Regions from separate parts of the Enterococcus sp. AMC1086 genome, predicted to be linked through region 2. Evidence: predicted binding sites of a transcription regulator. Region 2 holds the regulator's gene; each other region holds the start of a gene.
The links. Region 2 encodes LexA, which represses DNA repair genes until DNA is damaged. Its sites were predicted from a motif close to CNAACANNTGTTNG; they were not measured.
Positions count from the first base shown of each region.

Region 1: the regulator LexA is predicted to act here: its motif matches at 2,012-2,025, upstream of AC4BC4_RS10245 (Y-family DNA polymerase).
Region 3: the regulator LexA is predicted to act here: its motif matches at 1,565-1,578, upstream of ruvA (Holliday junction branch migration protein RuvA).
Region 4: the regulator LexA is predicted to act here: its motif matches at 1,230-1,243, upstream of uvrB (excinuclease ABC subunit UvrB).

Region 1 is NZ_CM177100.1:2,169,889-2,173,107, forward strand. It holds gene AC4BC4_RS10235 (YdcF family protein) at 1-248, shown strand, start outside; gene AC4BC4_RS10240 (hypothetical protein) at 322-678, opposite strand; gene AC4BC4_RS10245 (Y-family DNA polymerase) at 675-1,973, opposite strand; gene AC4BC4_RS10250 (AI-2E family transporter) at 2,182-3,219, shown strand, end outside.
Region 2 is NZ_CM177100.1:1,673,515-1,676,733, forward strand. It holds gene AC4BC4_RS07845 (thymidylate synthase) at 1-366, shown strand, start outside; gene AC4BC4_RS07850 (dihydrofolate reductase) at 385-888, shown strand; gene lexA (transcriptional repressor LexA) at 958-1,587, opposite strand; gene AC4BC4_RS07860 (DUF896 family protein) at 1,855-2,097, shown strand; gene tkt (transketolase) at 2,196-3,219, shown strand, end outside.
Region 3 is NZ_CM177100.1:3,191,180-3,194,398, forward strand. It holds gene ruvB (Holliday junction branch migration DNA helicase RuvB) at 1-864, opposite strand, end outside; gene ruvA (Holliday junction branch migration protein RuvA) at 877-1,488, opposite strand; gene AC4BC4_RS14900 (peptide ABC transporter substrate-binding protein) at 1,746-3,219, opposite strand, start outside.
Region 4 is NZ_CM177100.1:1,060,774-1,063,992, reverse strand. It holds gene uvrB (excinuclease ABC subunit UvrB) at 1-1,148, opposite strand, end outside; gene AC4BC4_RS05010 (amino acid ABC transporter substrate-binding protein/permease) at 1,478-3,219, shown strand, end outside.

The DNA of each region.
Region 1 (3,219 bases), 500 kb from region 2:
TTCATGCACTATTTACAACCAACAATTTCCATCTGTTTCGTGCAGGTCTTTTTGCGAAAATGGCGAATCTAAACGCAGATGGACTTGGAGCAAAAACAGCCTTTTACTTTCTACCAAATGCTTTTTTAAGAGAGTTTATTGCCATTGTAATGATGCACAAACGCCGTCATTTGATTATATGCGGACTGATTGCATTCGTGATGATTTTCTTAGCATTCGTTCAATTCTTTTTTATCTCTCGTCATTAAACTTAAAACAAAATTGGAACAGAAGCGTTTATTCTGATTCCTTAAGGCTTGGATATGACTCGTAGAGTTATGTCTAAGCCTTATTTTTTTTATGAAATTGGATATGGCGGATCTCATCATAGCCAATCTTATGCCCATCTACATAAATCCCTAATGCATCATGTCCTTGAATCCTTCCTATAACGTCTGCACCGTAGTTCCCATCACAATCCAGTTCTTCTTTTTGAATCCTCACTTCAGCTTGACTTTGAAAAGCCTGAGCTAAAACTTCATCGATTTCCGTCCAACTCATTTGAATTTTTTTTTCAGCTGGCTGTCTTTTTTTCTCTTGTTCAATGATTGCTGTATGTTCAGATAAATAAAAACCTGCCCACTTTTTCATTTTTCGATCTTGATACTGTTCAAAATAATAATCCCGCTCTTTGCTCATTGTAAGCCCTCCATTCCTCCAGCATGCCCACCGACTAATGATGCTCTTGAAATTGCTGTGCCGCCTGATGATACTGAACTCGCATGAACTAAAGAAACATAGCCAAATCGCTGCCGGATATCATCAATCAGCTGATCTAACTCTAACTCTTTGATCTGTTCATCAGGTTCATGAAATAAGTCTAGTTGTACATAAGTATTATAATTCAATTTGGTATAAGTAATCCCAATATGTCGTACTTCTTCTCCATGCCAATGTTGTCTGAATATTGTTAAACAATACTCAATCAACAGCTTACTACTATTTGTTAAAGGAACTTTCATTTGTCTTGAAAATCCTGATCCTAAAGACTTATCAGTCCTTGAAAAACCAATGGATAAATGCACACATTCTGTCTGGCAATGTGCCTTTCTAAGTCTGGCCGCCACTTGTTCCGCCATTTCACGTATCACAACTTCGATCTCCTCTTGTCGCAAATAATCTCGCATCAAAATTTGAGAATTATTATAAGAGCGTTCTTCTGGTATATATTTTTCCGATAAACGGCTGCGGTCGATACCATGTGCATGAGCATAAAGCTGTTCACCGATGATTCCTAAATTTCTTTTCAGACTATTCAAATCAGCATGTGCCAAATCATAAACGGATCGAATCCCTAAATTATTTAAGCGTTTCTCCATTCGACTCCCAATCCCCCACATATCGGTCATCGTTTCGATTGTCCAAACTTTTTCGGATACATCCTCATAATGCCATTGGGCTAAGCGCTCCTGATTATGCTTAGCTTCAATATCCATCGCTAATTTTGCTAATAAGGGATTATCCCCTATTCCAACTGTGATCGCTAATCCTGTTTCATTTTTGATTCTTTGTTGGATGATCTGTGCGAGTTCTACCGGTGTTCGTCCAAATAATTTCCAACTAGCGGTCACATCTAAAAACGATTCATCAATCGAATAAATATGTAGATCTTCATCTGCTACATAGCTCTTATATATCTCATTGATTTTCATATTTTCCTTGATATACTCATTCATTCGCGGTGGGACGATTACCAATTCTGGATGGTTTGGAACATCATATTTTCGTGTCACATTGGTGATTCCCAGTACTTCTTTCGCTTTTGGAGAAGAAGCTAAAACCAAACCACCCGTATTTTCTGCATGACTCATGACTACCAACATTTTTTCAATTGGATTGAAACCTCTAGCGACACATTCTACTGACGCGTAAAATGATTTTACATCAATGCAAAAAATCACTCTTCTTGGTTCTTTTTCATAATCAAAAAACATAGCATTCCTCTCCTTGTTTTATTTCAAAACCAATTATACGAACATACGTTCATTTTGTAAAGGGGAACACCTTTTTAAATTTGAGCCTGAGTAAAAATAATTCTTTTTTTAGAATTATAGATAGAACTACTATCTAAAAATGTAAAAAAGCATTATAGTTATATAAGATATTACAAACAACGAATCATAGTTTAAAGGAGTGAAGTCTGTGTCGGTTTATGAAAAATTTATTCAAAACGAACGATTAAGACGTTTTTTTGTTTTGGGTGTTGTTATTTTTGTTTTATTTTTAGCTAGAAGTATGATCACAATGATTTTATTAACATTTATTTTTACGTTTTTAGCGCTTCATTTCGTGAAATTTGTTCAGCGCTTTTTAAAAATCCCATCGCTCATACTAGTTTTAGCAACCTATTCTTTAATTGTTTTTTTAGTCTATCTGGCTATTACAAAGTATGTACCAGTTGTTATCCATCAAACAGTTCAGATGTATAACTCGGTGATCCATTTTTATAAAAATCCAGGAGATAATCATAACCAACTATTGATGATCATAGATGACTATCTAGAGAAATCAAATTTAATGTCACAAATCCAAAATGGGGCGAGTACCATTTTACGTTATGTTCAAGACATTGGTTCGATCGGTATTTCCTTTGTCCTTTCATTTGTTCTAAGTTTCTTTTTTATGATCGAGAAAAAACAAATGACTGAGTTTTCTAAGTTATTTTTAAAAAGTGATTTCGACTGGTTTTTTCAAGACATCTATTATTTTGCTGATAAGTTTGTAAATACATTTGGTGTCGTAATGGAAGCTCAATTCTTTATTGCTGTTGTTAATACTAGTATTACAACGATTTGTTTGGCTTTGATTGGATTTCATCAATTGCCAAGTTTAGCAATCATGATTTTTCTTTTGAGTCTAATACCCGTTGCAGGAGTGATTATCTCCTGTATTCCGCTAAGTTTCATCGCCTATTCACAAGGTGGTATCAACGATGTAATTTATATTTTAGTGGTGATCATCGTAGTGCATTTATTTGAGTCTTACGTATTGAATCCCAAATTTATGTCCAGCAAAACAGAATTACCGATTTTTTATACATTTGTTATTTTATTGATCAGTGAACGATTGTTTGGTGTTTGGGGATTGATTGTCGGTATCCCGATTTTTACTTTCTTTTTAGATATCTTAAAGGTCAAACCCATCCATTCTTTCACTGAAAAAATAACATATGATCCAGAA
Region 2 (3,219 bases):
CCGCCTTGTCACACAATGTTTCAATTTTATGTAAATGATGGGAAATTAAGTTGCCAGTTGTATCAGCGTAGTGGAGATGTTTTCCTTGGTGTTCCATTCAATATTGCCAGCTATGCATTATTGACTCACTTGATTGCTCATGAAACAGGTTTAGAAGTAGGAGATTTTGTCCATACTTTAGGTGATGCTCACTTATATACAAATCACATCGATCAAATGAATCAACAACTCGAAAGAGAGAGTCGATCATTTCCTACATTAAAATTGAACCAAGATAAAAAATCAGTTTTTGATTTTGAAATGGATGATATTGTAATCGAGGGATACGATCCGCATCCTGCAATCAAGGCGCCAATAGCCGTTTAATTTGAAAGGAGCTCTTTAATGTTAGCAGCCATATGGGCACAAGATGAGCAAGGGACGATCGGGAAAGAAAATCGATTACCTTGGCATTTGCCAAATGATTTGAAATTTTTTAAACAAATGACTGAAGACAACACCATCGTTATGGGACGAAAAACCTTTGAGGGGATGGGGGGGCGACCGTTACCAAATCGTCAAACGATTGTCTTAACTAGAGACAAAGCATTTCATGCAGAGGGAGTCCTTATATTCCATACGGTAGATGAGGTTCTTGATTATGCCAAAACTTTTTCAGGCATTACCTTTATTGCAGGTGGCTCAGCGGTATACGAAGATTTTTTACCTTTTTGCGATGTATTGTATCGGACAGTTATCCATCATTCATTTGAAGGTGATACGAAATTTCCTTCTGTGAATTGGGATGATTGGACACTGATCAATTTAAGCACAGAAGAACAAGACGAAAAAAATAGCTATGCCTATCAGTTTGAGACATACCAACGCAAAGTTGTTGTGGATGATTAATAAACGTGTTTGATTTAAACGAAGAACGAACAAAAAAACATACTCTCATCAGTATGTTTTTTTATTTATCTAAATATGATTGCGGTATAATCCGACAACTTTACCTAAAATACTAACGTTTTTCAAGATAATTGGGTCTAATGCATCATTTTCAGGTTGTAAACGAATATGTTCTGCCTCTTTAAAGAATCGTTTACATGTCGCTTCATCTTCGTCTGTCATCGCAATAACGATATCGCCATTTGATGCAGCGCTTTGTTTACGGACAATAACTTGATCACCGTCTAGAATACCAGCATTGATCATACTTTCACCTCTGATAGTCAGCATGAACAAAGCATTTTCTTCTGCTACTAGATCTGGTGGCAGAGGGAAAAAATCAGATGCTTCTTCTACAGCTAAGATAGGTTCACCCGCTGTAACGACACCAAGCATGGGAATGACTGTAGGCCTCACACCAATTCTTTCTAAGCCATCAGCAGTCAATTCAATCGCTCTTGGCTTAGTCGGATCACGTAAAATCAGTCCTTTTTTTTCTAAACGAGCTAGATGTCCATGAACAGTCGATGTTGAAGAGAGGTCAACTGCTTTTCCGATTTCTCTAACAGTAGGGGGATAGCCTTTTAGCTCAACTTGTTCATATATATATTTTAATACTTCGATTTGTCTTGTGTCTGTACGTTTCACCACAACCCGCACCTTCTTTCGATTTATATTTTTAGTGTACCATAGTTTTAGGTAGGAATCAAACAAGCGTTCGTGTTTTTTGAGAGGATCAAGTATCTAAAAAAATTTGATCAAAAAGAAGCATGATCAGAAATTGATTTTTCTAACATTAACTGACTTCGTTTCGTATTTTAAGTGCGAATATAGTTGTATTTTTGGTATTCATCTTATAAGATAGATATGTAAAGCAAACTTGTTTAATTATAGGTGTTATCACTTAAAATAAGGAGGTAAAGATAGATGTTATCATCAGAAAAAATGAGTCGGATTAATGAACTTGCTAAGAAAGCGAAAGAAAATGAATTGACTGAGAAAGAAAAAGAAGAGCAAAAAGTACTTCGTCAAGAGTATCTAGCTGCTTTTCGCGGTGGAATGCGTCACCATATCGAAGGAATGAAAGTGGTTGATCCTGAAGGAAATGATGTGACACCAGAGAAACTGAAAGAGATTCAAAAAGAAAAAGGATTACACGATAGAAAATAATTTTAGTTTTTTTTACTAAAAGTAATTGCTTTCATAAACGAAATACGATAAAATGTAGTTAATAAAGGTAAAAAAAACCTAAATAGGAGATGATTTTTTTGTTCGATAACACTGATCAGTTAGGCGTCAATACAATTCGTACCTTAAGTATCGAAGCAGTTCAAAAAGCAAACTCAGGACATCCTGGATTGCCAATGGGTGCAGCGCCCATGGCATACACGCTTTGGACAAAGCATTTGAAAGTAAACCCAAAAACGTCAACAAATTGGGTAGATAGAGATCGTTTCATTCTTTCTGCTGGTCACGGTTCAGCAATGCTTTATAGCTTGCTTCACTTAGCAGGTTACGGTGTAACAATGGATGATCTAAAAAGCTTCCGTCAATGGGATAGTAAAACGCCTGGGCATCCAGAAGTGCATCACACAGATGGTGTTGAAGCAACGACAGGGCCTTTAGGTCAAGGAATTGCGATGGCTGTTGGTATGGCGATGGCCGAGGCTCATACTGCCGCAACCTATAATCGAGATAGTTTTCCAGTGATTGATCATTATACCTATGCATTATGCGGTGATGGTGACTTGATGGAAGGCGTTTCTCAAGAAGCAAGTTCCATGGCTGGACATATGAAATTAGGCAAACTGATCGTGTTATATGATTCAAATGACATCTCTTTGGATGGCCCAACTTCAAAAGCGTTCACAGAAAATGTTGGTGCTCGTTATGAAGCATATGGTTGGCAGCATATCTTAGTAAAAGATGGCAATGATTTAGAAGCCATTTCTAAGGCAATCGAAGCTGCTAAAGCTGAATCAGATAAACCAACATTGATCGAAGTTAAAACGGTCATCGGTTATGGCGCTCCCAAAGAAGGAACTTCTTCTGTACATGGTGCGCCAATCGGAGCAGATGGCATTACTGCTGCTAAAGCGGTCTATGGTTGGGAATATCCAGATTTCACAGTACCAGAAGAAGTCACTGCCCGCTTTAAAGAAACAATGATAGATGAAGGTCTAAAAGCCGAAGATAAATGGAATAACATGTTTAAAAATTATACAAGAGAACATCCTGAATTAGCTGAACAGTTTAAACAAGCATTCGCAGATGAACTACCTGAAAATTGGG
Region 3 (3,219 bases), 1.5 Mb from region 2:
CACGGCTAACGTACTTAAACCGACGGGACCACCGCCATATAGTTCAATCATTGTTTTCAATAATTTTTGATCGACATAGTCCAATCCTTGATGATCGACCTGCAGTAAAGTCAACGCTTGATCTGCAATGCTGCGATCGATGGTACCATTTGACTGGACTTGAGCGAAATCGCGAACACGCTTTAATAAACGATTGGCGATCCGCGGTGTTCCACGAGAACGGCGGGCGATTTCAAAGGCACCTTCTTCTACGATTTCTGTTTGGAAAATATCAGCCGAACGCAATACGATTTCTTTTAAGTCTTGCGTTTCATAATACTCCATATGAGAAATAATACCGAAACGGTCTCGAAGAGGTGCAGATAACATTCCCGCTCTAGTCGTTGCACCAATCAGTGTAAACGGTGGCAGCGGAAAATGAACTGGATGAGCGGTCGTTCCTTGGCCTACCATAATATCCACATAAAAATCTTCCATTGCCGAATAGAGCATTTCTTCCACAATTCGAGGTAAACGATGGATTTCGTCAATAAATAACACATCGCCTGGTTCTAATTCATTTAAAATTGCAACTAAATCTCCTGCACGTTCTATTGCAGGTCCACTGGTAGTACGGATATTGACATGCATTTCATTGGCAATCACCATGGCCATTGTTGTTTTCCCTAAACCTGGCGGTCCATATAAAAGTGTATGGTCTAATGCTTCTTCCCGATTACGGGCAGCTTCAATGTAGATTGTTAGTTCTTGTTTAACTTTATCTTGACCGATATATTGTTCGAGAAATTGCGGACGTAGTGATTTTTCTAGTGACTCTTCCCCCGCGCTTGTTTGAGCAGAAAGTAGTCTTTCATCTTCTGTCATAGCGATTCCTCCTTAGCGTTTCATCATTAATTTCAATGCATTGCGCAAATATTCATCTGTTTTTAACTTGCCTAGTTCTTCTAATTTTGGTGTGATTCGTTTGATTTCTTTTTCGCTATAACCTAATACACTTAGTGCTTCCAGCGCTTCTGTTAGTGACTGGTTCGCTGATTGGTTCGTTGGTGTTTTAGCCATTGCTTCAACGGCTGCTTCTGAGGTTTCAAGTTCGCCCAGTTTTCCTTTTAGATCAAGTATCATTTGCTGTGCTGTTTTTTTACCGACGCCAGGAAACTTGGTTAGATACGCAGCATCTTCGCTTTCGATTGCATTTATTAAGCCACCATGATCTTCTGAAGCCATAATCGCTAAACCACTTTTAGGACCGATCCCTGAAACGCTGATCAGTTTTAAAAAAAGTTGTTTTTCGTCTAAATCACTAAAACCATATAAAGAATGAGCATCTTCACGGATGACTTGATGGACATAAATTTTAATTTGCTGATCGGTTTTTCCAGAATAGCGGTAGGGATTGCCTACAGATATCTGAAATCCGATGCCATTTGTTTCTACTACAATATAATAAGGACTGATAAATGTCACTTTACCAAGGATATATTCGTACATAATTTCACCTTTCTCGATACCGTTGATGTTGGAAAAGGAATTACTCCTCTTGCACCAACATTACTTATGTGTTACACGCACATACGTTTCTATTTTAGCACAGATTCAAGAAAATCAGTAGCTGAATAAAGAAGAAAGGTGTGGAACAAAAGTAAAATCTACTTTTGTCCCACACCCTAAATGCGGTTAAACATTGCCTGAAAAAGCATCCCTTCTTTTTTCTCTAAGTTAAGAGCTTCTGTTCCAACCTCAATTTTTTATTCAGAAATATACGTCCATTTATAGTCATAGCGTGCACCCGCACCATGAGCCACTACACCTTTGACTTTGTTGCTGCGCATATGTGCTTCAGCTTTTTGATAAACGGGTGAAACCCCCATGTCGTCCATCAATAATTTTTCGGCATCCACCATATCTGTCCAGCGTTTTTCTGGGTTAGAGGCATCCTTACTACCTGATGCTTGAACTAATTCATCATATTTTTCATTTGAGTAACGGCCTCTATTGTAAGATCCGCCAGTTAAGAACAAGTCAGTAAAACTACTTGGGTCTGCATAATCAGCGCCCCAACCACCCATGATAACTTCAAAGTCACCATTTTTGCCACGATCTAAACGAACGGTAAATGGTACATTTGTAACTGTTACATCCACACCATCCAATGTTTCTTTGACTGCTCCTTGGATATATTCTAAGACTTTTTTGGTAGAATCTGTATCATCGCCTACGATATCAAATTTGAATGAATCAATTCCTAGTTCTTCTTTCGCTTTTTCCCAATATTCTTTGGCTTTTTTTGTATCATGTGTCAATACATTTTTATTCTCTTCAGCAAAATCTTTATTGTCTGTTGGCGAGAAGGACATCCCTGCTGGAACAAGACCAGTAGATGCAATCGAACCGTCTCCTAAAATTCGGTCTACCAATGCATCGCGATCAATTGAATAAGAGATGGCTTTTCTTAAATTCGCATTTCGGTAAGGTGAATTTTCATCTCTTTGATTAAATTCAAGATACGATGTTCGTGCATCTTTTTCGATCACGAGTTCTGGATCTTCAGCCATTTGCTTCGCCAGTTCTCCACTCAATATTACATCATCTGCTTGTCCATCTTGGAAAAGATTCAATGAGGTCGGTGCTTCTTTAACCACGTTTACCTCGATTTTATCTAATTGAACTGCATCTTTGTCCCAATATTGATCATTTTTCGTATAGGACCATTCGGTGTCTGTTCCTGGTCCATCAAAATCAGTCAATGTAAATGGTCCGTTATACACAGATGCATCACTCGTTGTTGCATAATCTTTTCCTTTTTCTTCAACTATTTTTTTATTTTGTGGGAAAAACGAGGGAAATGCCAGCAAATAATCAAAATACGGGGTTTCTTGCTCTAACGTTACTTCTAATTCATGATCGCCAATAGCTTTGATCCCTAATTCATCTAATCCTTTTTTCCCAGCAGAAACATCTGCGCCATTTTTGACTAATTCAAACATATAAGCATATTCTGCTGCTGTTTTAGGATCAGCTGTGCGTTGCCATCCATAGACATAATCAGAAGCTACCACAGGATCACCATTTGACCATTTAGCATCTTCTCTAAGTTTAAATGTATAGGTCAAGCCATCATCGCTTTTCTTAGCAAGCTCTGCGGCACCAGCTGGTTGTGGTTTACTTTTGTCATCTAAACGATATAATCCTTCATATATATTATTTAACGCTGAAAAACTA
Region 4 (3,219 bases), 610 kb from region 2:
CGTAATGGACGATTATCCAATGCGCTAGGCAAACGGAAACCATAATCTACTAGCATTTGTTTTCTAGCTCGGTCACCATTATACATACCTCGAATTTGAGGCATCGACACATGAGATTCATCGATCACAAGTAAAAAGTCATCTGGAAAGAAGTCAATCAAGGTATACGGCGGTTCTCCTTCTGAGCGACCATCCATATGACGGGAATAATTTTCGATCCCAGATGTGTAGCCCATTTCTCTCATCATTTCAATATCGTAATTGGTCCGCTGTTCTAAGCGTTGTGCTTCTAACAATTTATTTTCATTACGTAAGACGGTTAAACGAGCCTCTAATTCTTCTTGAATTTGTGAAATCGCATGTTCCATATGATCTTCATTCGTCACAAAGTGGGTCGCAGGGAAAATTGCAACATGTTCAGTCTCGCCCATTACTTCGCCGGTCAAAGCATCGACTTCTCTTATACGTTCAATTTCATCCCCAAAAAATTCAACTCTTAAGGCATGGTCATCTCTTGAGGCAGGAAAAATCTCCACCACATCGCCTCTTACACGAAAACGACCACGTTGAAAATCGATATCATTTCGCTCAAATTGAATGTTTACTAGGTCTGTCAACAACTGACTGCGATCCATTTCCATCCCTACACGAATAGAAACCACTTGTTCACTATATTCCTTAGGATCACCTAAACCAAAAATACATGAAACGGAAGCAACGACGATCACATCGTTTCTTTCTAGTAAAGAACTTGTGGCTGAATGGCGCAATTTATCAATCTCATCATTGATACTGGCATCTTTTTCTATATATGTATCGCTCGAAGGAACGTATGCTTCTGGTTGATAATAATCATAATAACTAACAAAATACTCGACTGCGTTATTAGGGAAGAATTCTTTAAACTCTCCATAAAGCTGTCCAGCTAAAGTCTTATTATGAGCAATGACCAATGTCGGTTTGTTCACTTCTGTTATCACATTAGAAATCGTAAAGGTTTTTCCGGTTCCTGTAGCACCTAATAAAATTTGGGCTTTTTCTCCGCCTTCGATGCCTTCAACTAATCGCTTGATTGCTTCTGGCTGATCTCCATCCGGCTTGTATTTTGATACTAAGTCAAACGTATTGGAGGTCTCTCTTTCTATCATTCAACATCCTCCTCTTGCTCTATTTATCAGAATTTTTATCTTTAAAATTGAAAAGAAACATCTGTATTTATTTTAACATACCGAACATATTTTCGCTAGTTCTAGAATACATTGCGTATACGCATTTTTTATCGATTTACATTTTATTTAATCTTTTGTTTGTCTTTAATAATGATGAAGAATACTATTTTCGCACCACAGTCGCGTTATATTTTATAACATAAGATGTCATAAAATGATTTTTTTTTGAAATTCTAACTGTCAATGACTTGTGCTTTCACCTTTTTTTACTATATAATTATACAATATGCAAATATAGGAGGTATTTTATGAAAGGGAAACACTTTTTACTCTCATCCATTGTAATGATGGCAAGTCTACTGACATTTACCCTTGGGCATCCCGCTCAAGCTGAGGAAAAAACATATAATATAGGAACTGATTTGACTTTTGCTCCCTTTGAATTTCAAGATTCAAAAGGAGAATATGTCGGTATTGACGTTGATTTGCTTAATGCTATCGCTAAAGATCAAGATTTTAAAGTAAATCTTAAACCACTTGGCTTTGACAGTGCCATCCAAGCCGTACAATCAAACCAAGTTGACGGGATGATTGCTGGTATGAGTATTACGGATGAACGAAAAAAATCTTTTGATTTCTCAGAACCTTATTTTGACAGTGGTCTGCAGATGGCTGTCAAAAAAGGCAATGACAAAATCAAAAATTATGAAGACTTAAAAGGACAAACGGTCGCCGCAAAAGTCGGAACTGAAAGCGCAACTTTCTTAGAGAAAAATCAAGAAAAGTACGGCTATACAATAAAAAATTTCGATGATGCAACAGGTCTTTATCAATCGCTTGAAAATGGTGAAACGGATGCGATCTTTGACGATTATCCGGTTTTAGGATATGCCATAACAAATGGACAAAAACTTCAATTAGTTGGAAAAAAAGAAACAGGTAGTTCTTATGGTTTTGCTGTGAAAAAAGGGCAAAATAAAGAATTGATCGAAAAATTCAATGCTGGGCTGAAAGAACTGAAAAGTTCAGGTAAATATGATGCTATCGTAAACCAATATATTTCCACTGGAACTGAATCCGAAACAGATACTGATTCTAAAATGAAAAAGATTCAACCAAAAAAAGAAGCTTACGTTATTGCAAGCGACTCTACATTTGCTCCGTTTGAATTCCAAAATTCAGATGGTAAATACGAAGGAATCGATGTCGATTTAGTGGAGCGAATTGCAGAACTACAAGATTTTAATGTTGAGTTTAAATTTATCGGCTTCAGTTCTGCTGTTCAAGCGGTCGAATCTGGTCAAGCTGATGCAATGATCGCAGGAATGACGATTACTGACGAACGTGAAAAATCTTTTGACTTCTCTACACCTTATTTCAACAGCGGTATTCAAATTGCTGTCAAAAAAGGCAATGACAACATCCACTCATATGAAGATTTAAAAGGTAAAAAAGTTGGTGCTAAAATTGGGACTGAAAGTGCTGATTTCCTTGAAGCTAACAAAGATAAATATGATTATTCAATTAAATATTTAGATACTACAGACGCTTTATACAGCGCCCTTGAAATTGGCGAGATCGATGCAATGATGGATGATTATCCTGTGATCGGTTACGGGATTTCTCAAAAACAACCACTGTCAACACCGATTCCTCGTGAAGAGGGTGGAAAATACGGTTTTGCTGTGAAAAAAGGTAAAAATCCTGAGTTAGTCCAAATGTTCAATGAGGGATTAGCTGAATTAAAACGAACTGGTGAGTATGATGAAATCATCGGAAAATATGTAAAAGACGGTGCTACTGAAAATAAAGTGGATGAATCAACGCTTATCGGTATGATTCAAAATAACTGGAAACGCCTATTGAGCGGTCTGTGGATGACCATTCAATTAACACTGATTTCATTTATTTTAGCTTTGATAGTGGGTGTGATCTTCGGATTGTTTAGCGCTTCTCCATCCAAAGCATTGCGTGTGATTTCTACTGTTTATGTCGACATTATTCGCGGGATTCCTTTAATGGTACTAGCCTTCTTCATTTACTTCGGCTT